DNA from 4 places in the Exiguobacterium sp. QJM3NY_9 genome. Region 3 is predicted to be linked to each of the others. Evidence: riboswitches for the same ligand, from Rfam matches in the RefSeq annotation. Region 3 holds a riboswitch; each other region holds the start of a gene.
The links. A riboswitch is a leader RNA that binds a small molecule or an ion and turns the genes downstream of it on or off. The one in region 3 is predicted to bind thiamine pyrophosphate.
Positions count from the first base shown of each region.

Region 1: linked by a shared signal. The riboswitch ahead of AC0VYQ_RS06450 (3-oxoacyl-ACP reductase) and the one ahead of thiT (energy-coupled thiamine transporter ThiT) in region 3 are both predicted to bind thiamine pyrophosphate.
Region 2: linked by a shared signal. The riboswitch ahead of tenA (thiaminase II) and the one ahead of thiT (energy-coupled thiamine transporter ThiT) in region 3 are both predicted to bind thiamine pyrophosphate.
Region 4: linked by a shared signal. The riboswitch ahead of thiD (bifunctional hydroxymethylpyrimidine kinase/phosphomethylpyrimidine kinase) and the one ahead of thiT (energy-coupled thiamine transporter ThiT) in region 3 are both predicted to bind thiamine pyrophosphate.

Region 1 is NZ_CM149679.1:1,296,091-1,299,300, forward strand. Features, by position in the region: gene adhE (bifunctional acetaldehyde-CoA/alcohol dehydrogenase) at 1-1,135, shown strand, start outside; TPP riboswitch at 1,284-1,384, shown strand; gene AC0VYQ_RS06450 (3-oxoacyl-ACP reductase) at 1,504-2,274, shown strand; gene AC0VYQ_RS06455 (LLM class flavin-dependent oxidoreductase) at 2,312-3,210, shown strand, end outside.
Region 2 is NZ_CM149679.1:1,014,979-1,018,188, forward strand. Features, by position in the region: gene AC0VYQ_RS05040 (DUF1002 domain-containing protein) at 240-1,121, opposite strand; TPP riboswitch at 1,309-1,414, shown strand; gene tenA (thiaminase II) at 1,489-2,190, shown strand; gene AC0VYQ_RS05050 (sporulation protein) at 2,341-3,114, opposite strand.
Region 3 is NZ_CM149679.1:1,910,426-1,913,635, forward strand. Features, by position in the region: gene AC0VYQ_RS09900 (thiamine diphosphokinase) at 1-596, opposite strand, end outside; gene thiT (energy-coupled thiamine transporter ThiT) at 599-1,159, opposite strand; TPP riboswitch at 1,224-1,330, opposite strand; gene rpe (ribulose-phosphate 3-epimerase) at 1,351-2,007, opposite strand; gene rsgA (ribosome small subunit-dependent GTPase A) at 2,009-2,914, opposite strand; gene pknB (Stk1 family PASTA domain-containing Ser/Thr kinase) at 2,951-3,210, opposite strand, start outside.
Region 4 is NZ_CM149679.1:596,081-599,290, forward strand. Features, by position in the region: gene AC0VYQ_RS02935 (murein hydrolase activator EnvC family protein) at 1-1,011, shown strand, start outside; TPP riboswitch at 1,073-1,183, shown strand; gene thiD (bifunctional hydroxymethylpyrimidine kinase/phosphomethylpyrimidine kinase) at 1,300-2,109, shown strand; gene thiM (hydroxyethylthiazole kinase) at 2,090-2,860, shown strand; gene thiE (thiamine phosphate synthase) at 2,850-3,210, shown strand, end outside.

The sequences.
Region 1 (3,210 bases), 610 kb from region 3:
GATCGTCACCGATCAAGCGATGGTCGAGTTCGGCTACGCGGATAAAGTCATCCGCAACTTACCGGCAGGCGTCAGCTACCGGATTTTCGACCAAGTCGAACCGGATCCATCGGTTGCAACGGTTCAGACAGGAGCGCAAGCGATGCGCGACTTCAAACCGGACTTGATCATCGCCCTTGGTGGCGGATCAGCGATGGATGCAGCGAAAGGCATGTGGCTCTTCTACGAGCAACCGAACGAAACGTTCTCGAACTTACGTCAAAAGTTCCTCGATATCCGGAAACGGGCTTATAAATTCCCGGCGCTTGGTAACAAAGCGAAGTTCGTCGCCATTCCGACGACGTCCGGAACAGGATCTGAAGTCACACCGTTTACCGTCATCACGGATAAAGAGAAAAACGTCAAGTATCCGATTGCTGACTATGCGTTAACACCAGATGTCGCGATCATCGATCCGGAATTCGTCATGACGGTCCCGGCATCAATCACGGCGGACACCGGAATGGACGTCTTGACACACGCAACGGAAGCGTTCGTCTCTGTCCTCGCGAACGACTATACGGACGGACTGGCATTAAAAGCGATCAAGATGATTTTCGATTACCTGCCACGCGCTTATGCGAATGGTGACGATGCCGAAGCACGCGAAAAAGTTCACAATGCGTCAACGATGGCCGGAATGGCGTTTGCCAATGCCTTCCTCGGAATCAACCACTCGATCGCACACAAAATCGGTGGGGAGTTCCACACGCCACACGGTCGGACGAATGCAATTCTGATGCCACACGTCATCCGCTACAATGCAGCGAAACCGACGAAACTTGCTTCGTTCCCGAAATATGAATCATTCATCGCTGATGAACGGTACGCAGAAATCGCGCGTTATCTCGGACTACCGGCAGCGACGACGGAACAAGGTGTCGAATCACTAATCCAAGCGATCACAGAACTCGGACAACAGTTGAACATCAAAATGTCATTCAAAGCCCAAGGCATCAAAAAAGCCGACTTTGAAGCAAAACTCGACAAGATGGCAGTCGATGCATTCGAGGATCAATGTACGACAGCGAATCCGAAAATGCCGCTCGTGACGGAACTTCGGAACATCATGGAACTTGCCTACGAAGGCGTATAACAGAGAAATAAATCATGGCAATCAAAAGAGCCTTGCTTCCGGTCGACGGAGGCAAGGCTTTCGTTCGTAATCGAAAGAGACACCGACAAAACTGTCCTGTCATTATTGACAGATATTTCTAAGACCGCTAAAGTGAAGGTAACTTGAATAGAATCACTAGGGGTGTTACTAAACTGAGATGAGTAAATACTCAAACCCTTTGAACCTGAACTAGTTCGTACTAGCGTAGGGAAGTGTAGACTCTAATAAACGAGCGAAGACCAGTCTGTCGGTTTTTTGTTATGTGATTATTTAGACGTGCGCAACTTTCCTTTTGGAGAGTTGCGCTTTTTTTGTTTACGACTTCGCTATTTAAGTTGCAAAAGACGATGAAGGAGTGGAAGACAGTGAACAGAACAGTGTTAGTGACGGGAAGCAGTCGGGGACTTGGCGCGACGATTGCAAGAGTATTGGTGAACAACGGGTTTAAAGTTGTGATTAATTATTATAAGAGCAAGGATGCGGCAGAGGACCTCGTAAATGAGCTCGGTGCAGAACATGCCATTGCCCTGTATGCGGATGTCACGAAGCGAGAAGACGTCGAGACATTGATGCAGTTAGCGACAGCTCATTACGAACAAATCGATGTCGTAATCAATAATGCCTTAGTCGATTTTAAGTTCGATCCGCGCGCTCAAAAATCATTCATCGATTTGGAATGGGAAGATTATCAAAAACAGTTGGATGGCACGTTGAAAGCAGCGTTCCACGTCGTGCAAAGTGTCCTGCCGCAGTTCATTGAACGAAATAGCGGCACCATCATCAGCATCGGCACGAATCTGTATCAAAACCCGGTAGTTCCCTATCACGAATATACGACGGCAAAAGCAGGGTTGATCGGCTTTACGCGTAATCTTGCATCAGAGCTAGGACAGTACGGCATAAACGTGAATGTCGTCTCCGGCGGCTTGTTGAAAGTGACGGATGCCAGTGCTGTGACGACTGCTGAAGTATTCGATTTAATTGCCCAATCAACTCCGTTAAAAAGAGTGACGACGCCGGAAGAGGTGGCGCAATTGGTCGCCTTTTTAGCGTCAGAAGCCGCCTCTGGCATTACTGGTCAAAATCTAACCGTAGATGGCGGATTGACGATGAACTGATGTCAGCGCTCAGGAGAAAGGAGTCAGGGACCTAAAGATGACGAAAACGAAGCAGTTAAACATCGGTGTTTTATTGTACGGCTGTGGCCATCATCAAGCGGCATGGTTAATGCCGGATTCTACGATTGAAGAAATCGGGGAGAGCGGTTATTATCAGCGATTGGCTCAACTAGCGGAAGCGGGTTGCCTGGATGCTGTATTTTTTGCTGACAATCAATCTTTTCCTGCTGCAAACGCAACTGAACTACCTGCCTTTTGGCTCGATCCTGTAATCAATTTAACCGCTATTTCTCAAGTAACCCATCATATCGGGTTAGTTTCAACGATATCGAGTACGTTTTCAAATCCGTATACAGCGGCGAGACAACTGTTAAGCCTTGATCACGTGACGAACGGGCGTGTCGGCTGGAACCTGGTGACGTCGATGACGGACTGGGAAGCGTTAAACCATAGTATGGATAGGCTCCCTGCAAGGGACGAACGGTATCAAAAGGCGGATGAATTTGCGTCTGTAATGGAAAAATTATTTTTATCCTGGGATCGAGCTGATTTCCTTTCGAGCCGGACGGACAACCGGTTAATTGATCCTGAAAAGATTCAACCATTCCATCATAGCGGGACCTACTTCAACGTAAAAGGTCCTTCGTCTACACCGCGTAGTCCTCAAGGGAAGCCGGTGGCAATGCAGGCGGGTGCATCTGCCCAAGGGATTGCACTTGCATCAAAGCACGCGGATGCCGTCTATTCGGTGTCGTGGAATGTAAAGCAAGCGAAAGCATTCCGGGAAAGTCTACAGAAACAAATCAAAGAAAGTGAGTCACCGGAGCGGCAGATTAAAATCTTTCCAGGATTGGTTACATACGTCGGTCGAACCCGGGAAGAGGCGCTGGCGAAGAAAGCCGAACTGGATGAAAAATTACCGGTCGCGAATGCCTT
Region 2 (3,210 bases), 900 kb from region 3:
CAAATAGCGCTCTCCGTTTACCGTAAAAGGTGCGCTTTGCTTTATTTTTCAGATGGATGTTCCTAAGAAAAGGGCAGACTCGTCCTTTAGAACGCCATTTCATGAAAAATCGCGCGCAACAGATAAAGTTGTTCCATCAACCAATGCTTACACGCAGCAAAACCCATCTTTTACACCACCTTTTCGTTTCGATAAAGTTAGTTTACCATGTTTTGAACTGAAAATGAAATCGTTTTCAGTTACTTGAACAGTCCGGAAATCGAGTTAAAGAACTTACTTAAGCCGTCAAACAGTTTTGCAAAAAATCCTTTCGTTTCTTCGGAGGTCGCGAACGCGTGGATATCTTGCCCGGCACCCTTTAATCCGGTCTCGATTTGTCCCCAGTTCAAGTCAGCTTTCTCCATTTGACTGAACAATGACGTCAACCGGTCCATTTGGGCGTCCGACAACTGGATGTTGTTATTTTGAATGACTTGGATGATGACATTCTCGATATCGACTTTGGTTTCCGGCTTTTGTTTGGCGATCTCTGCTTTGATTTCATTCATCAGTTCGGCGACTTTGTCCGTCCCGACCGTTTTTCCGACATCGGAAGTGACCGATAACTCTTGTTGGGCTAAATCTTTTCGTTCATCCGTCAATTTAATGCCGGTCTCAGCCGACGTTTGATCGTATGCTTTCATGATCCCCGTCAAAGCAGAGGTCCCGGTGACTTTATAAGGGGAAGTGATTGTGATGTCGGCGTCCGTTACGCCTGCAGTGACGAGCGCGTTCAAGTACATGTCTTTTGTTACCCAGGTAATGTTTTCGGTCGCGACAGATAAACCGTCGCCTTTTTCAGCGAGTTCGATTTTTGCGGAAGAGTACATGTTGCCGCCGAGCTGGGACTGGGGAACGTTCTTACCTAAATATTTTTCTTCATCTGCTGTCGTGGCGATGACGGGCGTAATGCCTTCCGGCGCATTCAATCGGGCGAGTACCCAGGCTTTATCCTTTGCCCCGAGCGATTCACCAAGCGTGATGATCGTTTTATCGACGACTTGCTCTGCTGAAGCAGCAGTCGGTAGAAGTAAACTTGTCGCTAAAAGCGTCGTTGTCATGATTTTTGTTGCTTTATTCATAGTATAAATCCTCCGAGTATAGTAGATAGTATCAGGTGCTAATTTCATTGTAAGTGACGGGTTTCAGAACGGAATCGGTCTTGAGGCGGAATGAACCGCCCACCTCGTGTCCCTAATCCTATACTACATTTCATTTAAAATCCTGATCATGTGACTGAAAAAATGATATAGTGAAGAGGAATTAAATAATGACCACTAGGGGAGTCGGTAGGCCGACTGAGACGACGAAGACGTTCGGACCCTTTGAACCTGATTAAGTTTGGACTTACGGAGGGAAGTGGCGTGAATATCTCTCTTGTTGTCTCTTCACGTCATGCCCTGTTCGTAGGGTGTGGCGTTTTTTGATTCAACAAAAGGGGGAATTAGGTTGAAATTCAGTCAAGAAATTCGGCAAGCCGCAAAAACATATTGGGACAGCAGTTTTTCCCATCCATTCGTCACAGGCATTGGTGACGGGACGTTACCGCTCGAAAAATTTCGACATTATGTCATGCAGGATGCGTATTATTTAAAACATTTCGCAAAAATTCAAGCCCAGGCCGCCTCAAAGGCAACGGATTTCGCGACGATCGCGGAACTCGCGGAACATGCGACATCGACCTATGCGGCTGAGCTATCACTTCATCAATCGTTTTTTGAACCGCTCGCTATTACGGAAGCGGATTTAGCAGCGTTCGAACCGGCACCGACTGCGTATGCCTATGTCTCGCATATGCATCACGCGAGCGAGGGGACACTCGGGGAAACGATTGCAGCGATTTTACCGTGTTACTGGCTTTATTATGAGGTCGGACAACAACTGTTGACGAAGTCACCGGCGTCACCGATTTATCAACAGTGGATTGCAACATACAGCTCGGAATGGTTCGAACGGGTCGTCTTTGAACAGGTCGATCGCCTCGATGCATTGGCGGCGCGAGCGAGTGCCGAAGAACGGGAACGGATGAAACACCATTTCGTCAGAAGCTGTTATTACGAATTGATGTTTTGGGAAATGGGCTGGACGGAAGAAACGTTTGAACGTCTCTTTACACAAGTTACGCGTCAACCAAAAGTAACGAAACGATAAGTACAGCTTTAGCCGCTGTCGATCAGCGCGATCAGACGACAGACCGCACAAAACCTGAGCAATTTTCAGCTTTCGTAAAGAAAGTCATGGCAATCGTTCAGGTTTTTTTGTTGGTGGATTACAGGCATAATGAAGATTCTGGTAAGGAAATCAGCTGTACCGTTCAATCAAATCGTTTAATTGTTGTTTGACGGCGTTTCGGTCCATCAAATCGTGGTTCGATAAGGGTAGCTTCGTCATTGTCTCATCCGCACCCGCCATCTCACTGAAGAGCGAACCTAAGTCGTGGGCACGACGGTCGATTTGCAAGACGATGTCGATGCCGGTGCGGTCTTGGAGCATGATGATTTCGACTTCATCGAGTTTATGGGCGAAGTACGTATTGCGTGCCGAATACTCGAGTTCCTGGGCGATCGGTAAATCCTTCCGGTAACGCCCGGGAAGTTTTTCCGTGTCCGCTTTCTTGAGTCGGAATCCAAGTTCTTCCATCGCTTCTAAGATGACGGATTGGAGGTCATTGGCTTGGACGATGATGGCGTCCCGGTCTGACGGATCGACCGCCTGGGCGATATCGAGACCCGTTTCAATCCATGACTTCGATTGACTGACCGAGAGCGGCGTATTGAATGGTACTTGAAGCGTAAACGGAATTTCGCGTTCGGCACCTGCTTCAATCGTAAAGGCGGCTTCGTTTAGCGAAAAACGATCGAGTGTGAACGTCGTAAATGTCGTGCTGTCCCTGACTTCTTCCTTATATTGTGTATTAAACGCTAAATAAATCCGATCGATTTCTTGGTCGACATTGCCGCCTTTAATATGAACGGTTCCGTGAATCTGTCCGCCGGGCTCACAGCGCTCGCTGTCGAGTCGTGTATCGACTGTGGCGGCACCGATTCCGATTTGTGATAAAAGTTTTTTGAACATCGTTCGTTCCTCCTTTAATGATGAAGCTACCTTACTTGTCGAATAGGGTGGAATTTGCTACAGTTTCGAAAGAACAATCAGAAAAGGACGGGACTA
Region 3 (3,210 bases):
TTTTCATGCGTGCGCAGGACGAGGACTTCCCCTTCGACGACCGTCACTTGCGCAACACCAACCCACTCATTGCTGACCGTCAGCGAACCACCGACCGGAACAGGATGCTCCGTCAAAGGGTATTTGACGCCGCGTAACGTCAAGTTCGACGGGACAAGGGGAATGAATGACAGGTAATGATACCCTTCAGACGCGAGTTCGTACTGACCGGTTTTCCAGTACCGGACATCCTCACGTTTCGTCACGAGTCGTGCTGTCGGGAATTGTTTTAACAAATAGACGTTCTGTAGCGTCATGTCGAGCCGACCACCCGTCGCACCAAAGATGAGTAGTTCAGCACCTGCAGCCTGTTCGGTAGCGTAACGTAACGCTAGTTCTAAGTCCGTTTCATCTTTTTCTGCCGGATGAAGCAATCCACCATCCGGAACGTATCCGAGCGAATCAAAGTCACCAATTGCCACATCAAAATCAAGTCCTTGCTCCACTAATGTCGCAATCCCGCCGTCAACACCGATAATCATCGTCTTGTCTTTCACGAATGGTGCGAGCGTCGGGACGTCTTCTGCCGGTCCTGCCGCAACGATTAAAACTCTCATCTTTAAATACCGCGAGCGGAGTAACGTAAAAGACGTGGTGCTGTCGTAAGCAAAATACCTGCAACGACCCCACATAAAACATACGACGGAGCCATATACGTCGCGTTATAAATGAACGAGTATGGAACGACAGGTCCTTTGGCATACTCTGCAAAAAAGACGATTCCACTGATGACATGACAGATGTAACGTAGACCTGCACCTAACAAGGTCGCAAACAAGACAATCGTCATGAGACGCTTTTTTTGACCTTCTGTTGCTGCTTTTTTGACTTGGCCTGCAAACACTCCACTCAAACCGACGACACCATATGCAAGCGTATAGTCAAGCAGCGGTTGGACGACCGTCAAGACTTGCGGAGCGAACATCAATTGAATCGTTCCGACGAGCGCACCCGTGATGACACCACCAACGACGCCGTGACGAAAGGCCATGACGAAAATCGGTAACATCGCTAAGCTGATGGATCCGCCTTGTGGCATTTTGAACGGAATCAATAAATCAAATACAACACCGAGACTCGCGAAAATCGCAATCTCCATTAACATTTGTAATCGTTTCATACTGTGTTCCTCCTAAAAATAAAATAATGATGACAACAAAAAGGCAGTACGACGGACGCCGTACTGCCTGCGTGCGCCACATCCCTACGTCCGTCTGAACGGAACAGGTTCGAAGGGTTAAAGTCTACTCACTTCTCTCAGCCGCTTGACGCGACACCCCTTGCGGTCAAAATTTAATTGTCTTGGCTCTATTATACGTGAGCCGCGTTTCGAATACTAGTGATGGCTTCCGCATAGTCTGGTGCATTGTAGATTGCAGAACCTGCGACAAGGACGTTTGCCCCATTGTCGATACACAGTTTTGCCGTTTCCGCGTTGACACCACCATCGATTTCAATTTCGAACGTCAAACCGCGCTCTGCTTTGATCATCGCTAATTGCTTCAGCTTCGTCATGACGCTCGGCAAGAAAGCTTGTCCGCCAAATCCTGGATTGACCGTCATCAACAAGACCATGTCGACTTCTTCTAGGACATGTTCAATCGTCGACAGTGACGTGTGTGGATTCAGCACGACGCCGGCCTTTGCTCCAGCCCCTTTAATTTGTTGCAAGACACGATGGACATGATTCGTCGCTTCGACATGGAAGGTGACGATATCCGCTCCTGCCGCTACAAACGCTTCGACGAAGTTTTCTGGTCGATCGATCATTAAATGAACGTCAAGGACCATGTCCGTCTTTTGACGAAGACTACTGAGGACGGGTAGACCAAATGAAATGTTCGGGACGAACTGGCCATCCATGACGTCGAAATGGATGTAATCTGCTCCTGCCGCCTCGACAGCTTTAACGTCTCGTTCTAGGTTGGCGAAATCTGCTGATAAAATAGATGGTGCGATTTTAATCATTTCAATACCTCCGCGCTCGATTCTTGATTTCCTCTACAAACATACCATAATTCGTATAGCGTGAGGACATGATTTCTTCTGCCTCAACTGATTTTTTGACAGCACAGCCTGGTTCGTTTAAATGCAAGCAACCACGGTATTTGCACGTATCTTGCCGTGCGACGAATTCCGGAAAACACCAACGTAATTCTTCGATTTCCATCTCGTGTGGAAAATCGAGGTTCGAAAACCCTGGCGTATCAGCAATCAAGCCCTCTGCAAGCGGAATTAACGTCACATGACGCGTCGTATGCCGTCCGCGTCCGAGCGATTTCGAGATGTGGCTCGTCTCGAGATCGAGCGTCGCATCGAGCGCATTCAACAATGAACTTTTTCCGACTCCCGACTGTCCCGCGAGCACACTCGTTTTTTCTTTGAGTAGCGGACGGACTTCCTCTACCCCTTCTAGCGTCTCACTCGACGTCTCAATCACCTGATAACCGATTTGTCGGTAACCGGCAATCGCCGTCCGGACTTCTGCTTCTGCTGTTCCTTGCAACAAATCCATCTTCGTCAAGATAATGATGGGTTGAATCTCTTTTGCTTCGATTAAGACTAAAAACCGATCGAGCAAATGGGCTGAAAAGTCCGGTTCTGCTGCTGAGACGACAAGCAACGCTTGATCGATGTTTGCGACCGGTGGACGAACCAGGAAATTTTGCCGTTCCTTCACTTCTAAAATGTATCCAGTTTCGCTTTCGATATGCAATACGACCTCATCTCCTACAACAGGACTGATACCACGTTTTCGGAAGTTTCCCCGAGCGCGCGATCGCACCTCGCCCTGCGTCGTCATGACATCATAAAACCCACCTTGTAGACGAATGATCGTCCCGTCCCGATTTTCTTCGATACGATTTTCTGCCATCCCATGCCCTCCTTCAATTTGCGGTTCGTAGCACACTCATTGTTCTGCTTTCGCTTGTTTATAGGTAATCGTTTTCGAGCGATACACTACATCATCTTTATAAATTGTGATTTTTCCTTCTTCGCCCGGATCAATCGTCACCGGAACATCAAATGTTTCATCACTGTCAATCGACTCTTCAATCACTGTACGTTTCCCTTTAGCATCATCCGTCTCGATTCGAATGACTTGCCGCAACGGATCTTCATCCCCTTCACCTACAGCATCGTAGGCTACTTTTTCCGGGAAGGTCGCCG
Region 4 (3,210 bases), 1.3 Mb from region 3:
GAGCTTGAGGCAGACATTATTCATTATGAAGAAATGTTAAAACGCCAGGAAGAGCTGTTAGGAGACCGCCTTCGTGTGCTTCAAGAAAATGATGGGAATTCTATTAAATGGGAAGAAGTCATTTTTGGTTCGAAAGATCTTGGCGATCTCTTTAGTCGTGTGATGGCAGGGAAAAAAATTGCTGAACAAGATGACAAGATGATTTCTGCTTACCTTGAAACGCAAAAAAAATTAGCGGATGCTAAAGCGACGCTCGTGGATAAAAAGGAAGAGCGAGTGAAAGAAAAAGAAGCCCTTTTGGTTCAAAAAAAGGAACTCAAACAGCAAATGAAAGCGCGTAGTGAAACCTTAAAAAAACTACGTCAAGGTAAAACAAAATTTACGACAAAACTTCTGAATGCGAAAGAACTTCAAGCGACATTAGAAGCGCAAGAACGTGCGATTGCGGCAGCAAAGGCAGCTGCTAAAGTAGCAGCGGAAAAGGCAGCAGCTGAAAAAGCGGCAGCGGAAAAGGCGGCGAAAGCGGCGGAAAAAAACAACGCCGGGACGTCTAAGAAGGTCGTAAGTGCTACGCCAGTCGCTAGTGTTCCGAGCGGTTCGGCGCAGTTCGTTCGCCCTGCGTCAGGAAGTGTTTCACAAGGATTCGGACCAGCGAGTGGTGCAAATGGGTATACTTTCCATAATGGTGTCGACTTTAGAGGGCCAGTCGGATCATCAATCGTCGCAGCAGCTTCAGGAACGGTCATCACAGCAGGAAGCGGTGGACCGTACGGAAATCACGTGATGATTTCACATTTCTTGAATGGGAAAGTGTATACAACAGTTTACGCGCACATGAATTCATTATCAGTTCATGCTGGACAAACGGTCTCGCAAGGACAACAAATCGGTACGCTCGGAAATACGGGAAACTCGACGGGCGCACATCTTCATTTTGAATTGCATATTGGTGGTTACCAATACAGTGCGACAGGACCAGCTAATACAGTTAATCCATTAGCATACTTATAAAAACGAGCTTCGGCTCGTTTTTTTTATGACGCTATGCTACAGTGAAAGGGAAATTTAAATCATGAGCAACTAGGGGAGCTGGAGGAATCTGGCTGAGAGGAAAACCATTCTGTTTTCGACCCTATCACCTGATCTGGATAATACCAGCGTAGGAAAGTTGAGATTGAAGACATGAATAAGTGACCACACTCGTTGGTTTTTCATGGCGTCGTCTGCTTTTTTACAGCGGACGACGCTTTTTTTCGTTCCGCTTTCTCCTTGTGCTCTCATAGAAAGTGAGGTCTATCGATGAAACATGTACTGACGATTGCTGGATCAGACTCTAGTGGTGGAGCTGGAATTCAAGCCGACCTAAAAACTTTTTCTGCTCTTGGGGTTTACGGTATGAGTGTAATTACTGCTATCACAGCGCAAAATACGTTAGGCGTACAAGCAGTTGAAGATGTATCACCAACGCTTGTCGAAGCCCAGTTGAACTCGATTTTTAGCGATATTCGTGTAGATGCCGTTAAAATTGGGATGGTCTCGAATGAAAAAACGATTCAAGTTATTGCCAAATGTTTGAAACATTATAAGGGACCAGTCGTCTTAGACCCCGTGATGGTCGCAAAAGGGGGGCATGCCCTGTTAAGGAAATATGCTGAACAAGCATTAATGGAGCACTTGATGCCGCTTGCAACCTTGACGACCCCGAATATTCCGGAAATGGAACGCATGTTAGGGCAAGCGATTTCGACAGTTGATGAAATGAAGCTGGCGACGACGGAATTCGCACAAAAACGAGACATCGCTATCCTGTTAAAAGGCGGTCATCTCGAAAGTACGGATGCCTCGGATATTTTATACACGGAAGGGATGCATCATCTGTTTCAGGAGGCACGATTAAAACGCCAGCATACACATGGGACAGGATGTACATTATCTTCCGCGATTGCGGCACGTCTTGCTCTGGGAGATTCCCTGAAGGATAGCGTGATTTATGCTAAACGGTACGTAACTGAAGCAATCCGGCATGGATTTGCCTTAGGGAACGGAATCGGACCGACACATCACTTTTATGACATTTGGAGGGAAACGGATGCTTACAACCATTCATGATAAAAAACCATTAATTCATCATTTAACGAATGCGGTCACGATTAATGAGTGTGCCAATATGACCCTTGCGCTCGGGGGTTCACCTGTCATGGCGGAAGATATCCTAGAAGTCGAGGAAATGGTTGGACATGCAGATGCTGTCGTTATCAATATCGGGACATTGAACGCAGCTTCACGAGCGTCGCAATTGTTGGCAGGTCAAACGGCCAACCGATTGAAGAAACCGATTATTTTAGATCCAGTCGGAATGGGGGCGACGACACTTCGGACACAATTCACGAAAGAGTTACTCGAAGCAATTCATTTTACGGTCATTAAGGGGAACGTCTCTGAAATCAAGACGCTCATCGGTCAAGTCGGACGTTCAAAAGGAGTCGATGTCGCTTCAGGAGAGACATTAGATTTTCAAGTCGTCCATGAGTTTGCTGGACGGCTCGGGACGACTCTCGTCGTAACGGGACCGGTTGATTTCATTACAGACGGCAAGCGTCAAGTAAAACTAACCGTAGGAACGCCACGACTCGGACACATTACAGGGACAGGCTGTATGACGGCATCGCTCATCGGGACCCTACTTGGAGCAGGGTATGATGCATTCGAAGCAGCGACCTATGGGACGTATTTAATGGGAAAAGCGGGTGAAGTCGCAGATGAAGCAGCGGGACTCGGTGATTTCCGGATGGGGTTGTTCAACGCAATCAGCTTAACTACAGAAGAAAGTTTGAAAGGGGTATTGACCAGTGGAGAATGATTACACGGTTTATGCGGTAACAGATCGGCGCTTTCACCCGGACGTTGCCTTGATTGATGCGGTCGAAGCAGCAATAAAAGGTGGCGCGACGATGGTCCAGCTTCGTGAAAAACAGGCGCAAGGGAAAGAATTTCTCGAACAAGCGAGCGACTTGAAGAAAATGATGTTTCGTTACGGCGTCCCACTCATCATCAATGACCGGATTGATATCGCACAAATCGTCGGTGCAGGTCTGCATATCGGGCAAGAGGACATCCCTTTGCGGGAGGCACGTAAGCTGTTACCGGAAGCCACGATTGGGGTTTCTGTCTCGACCGTTGAACAGGCAATCGAAGCAGAGCAAGACGGGG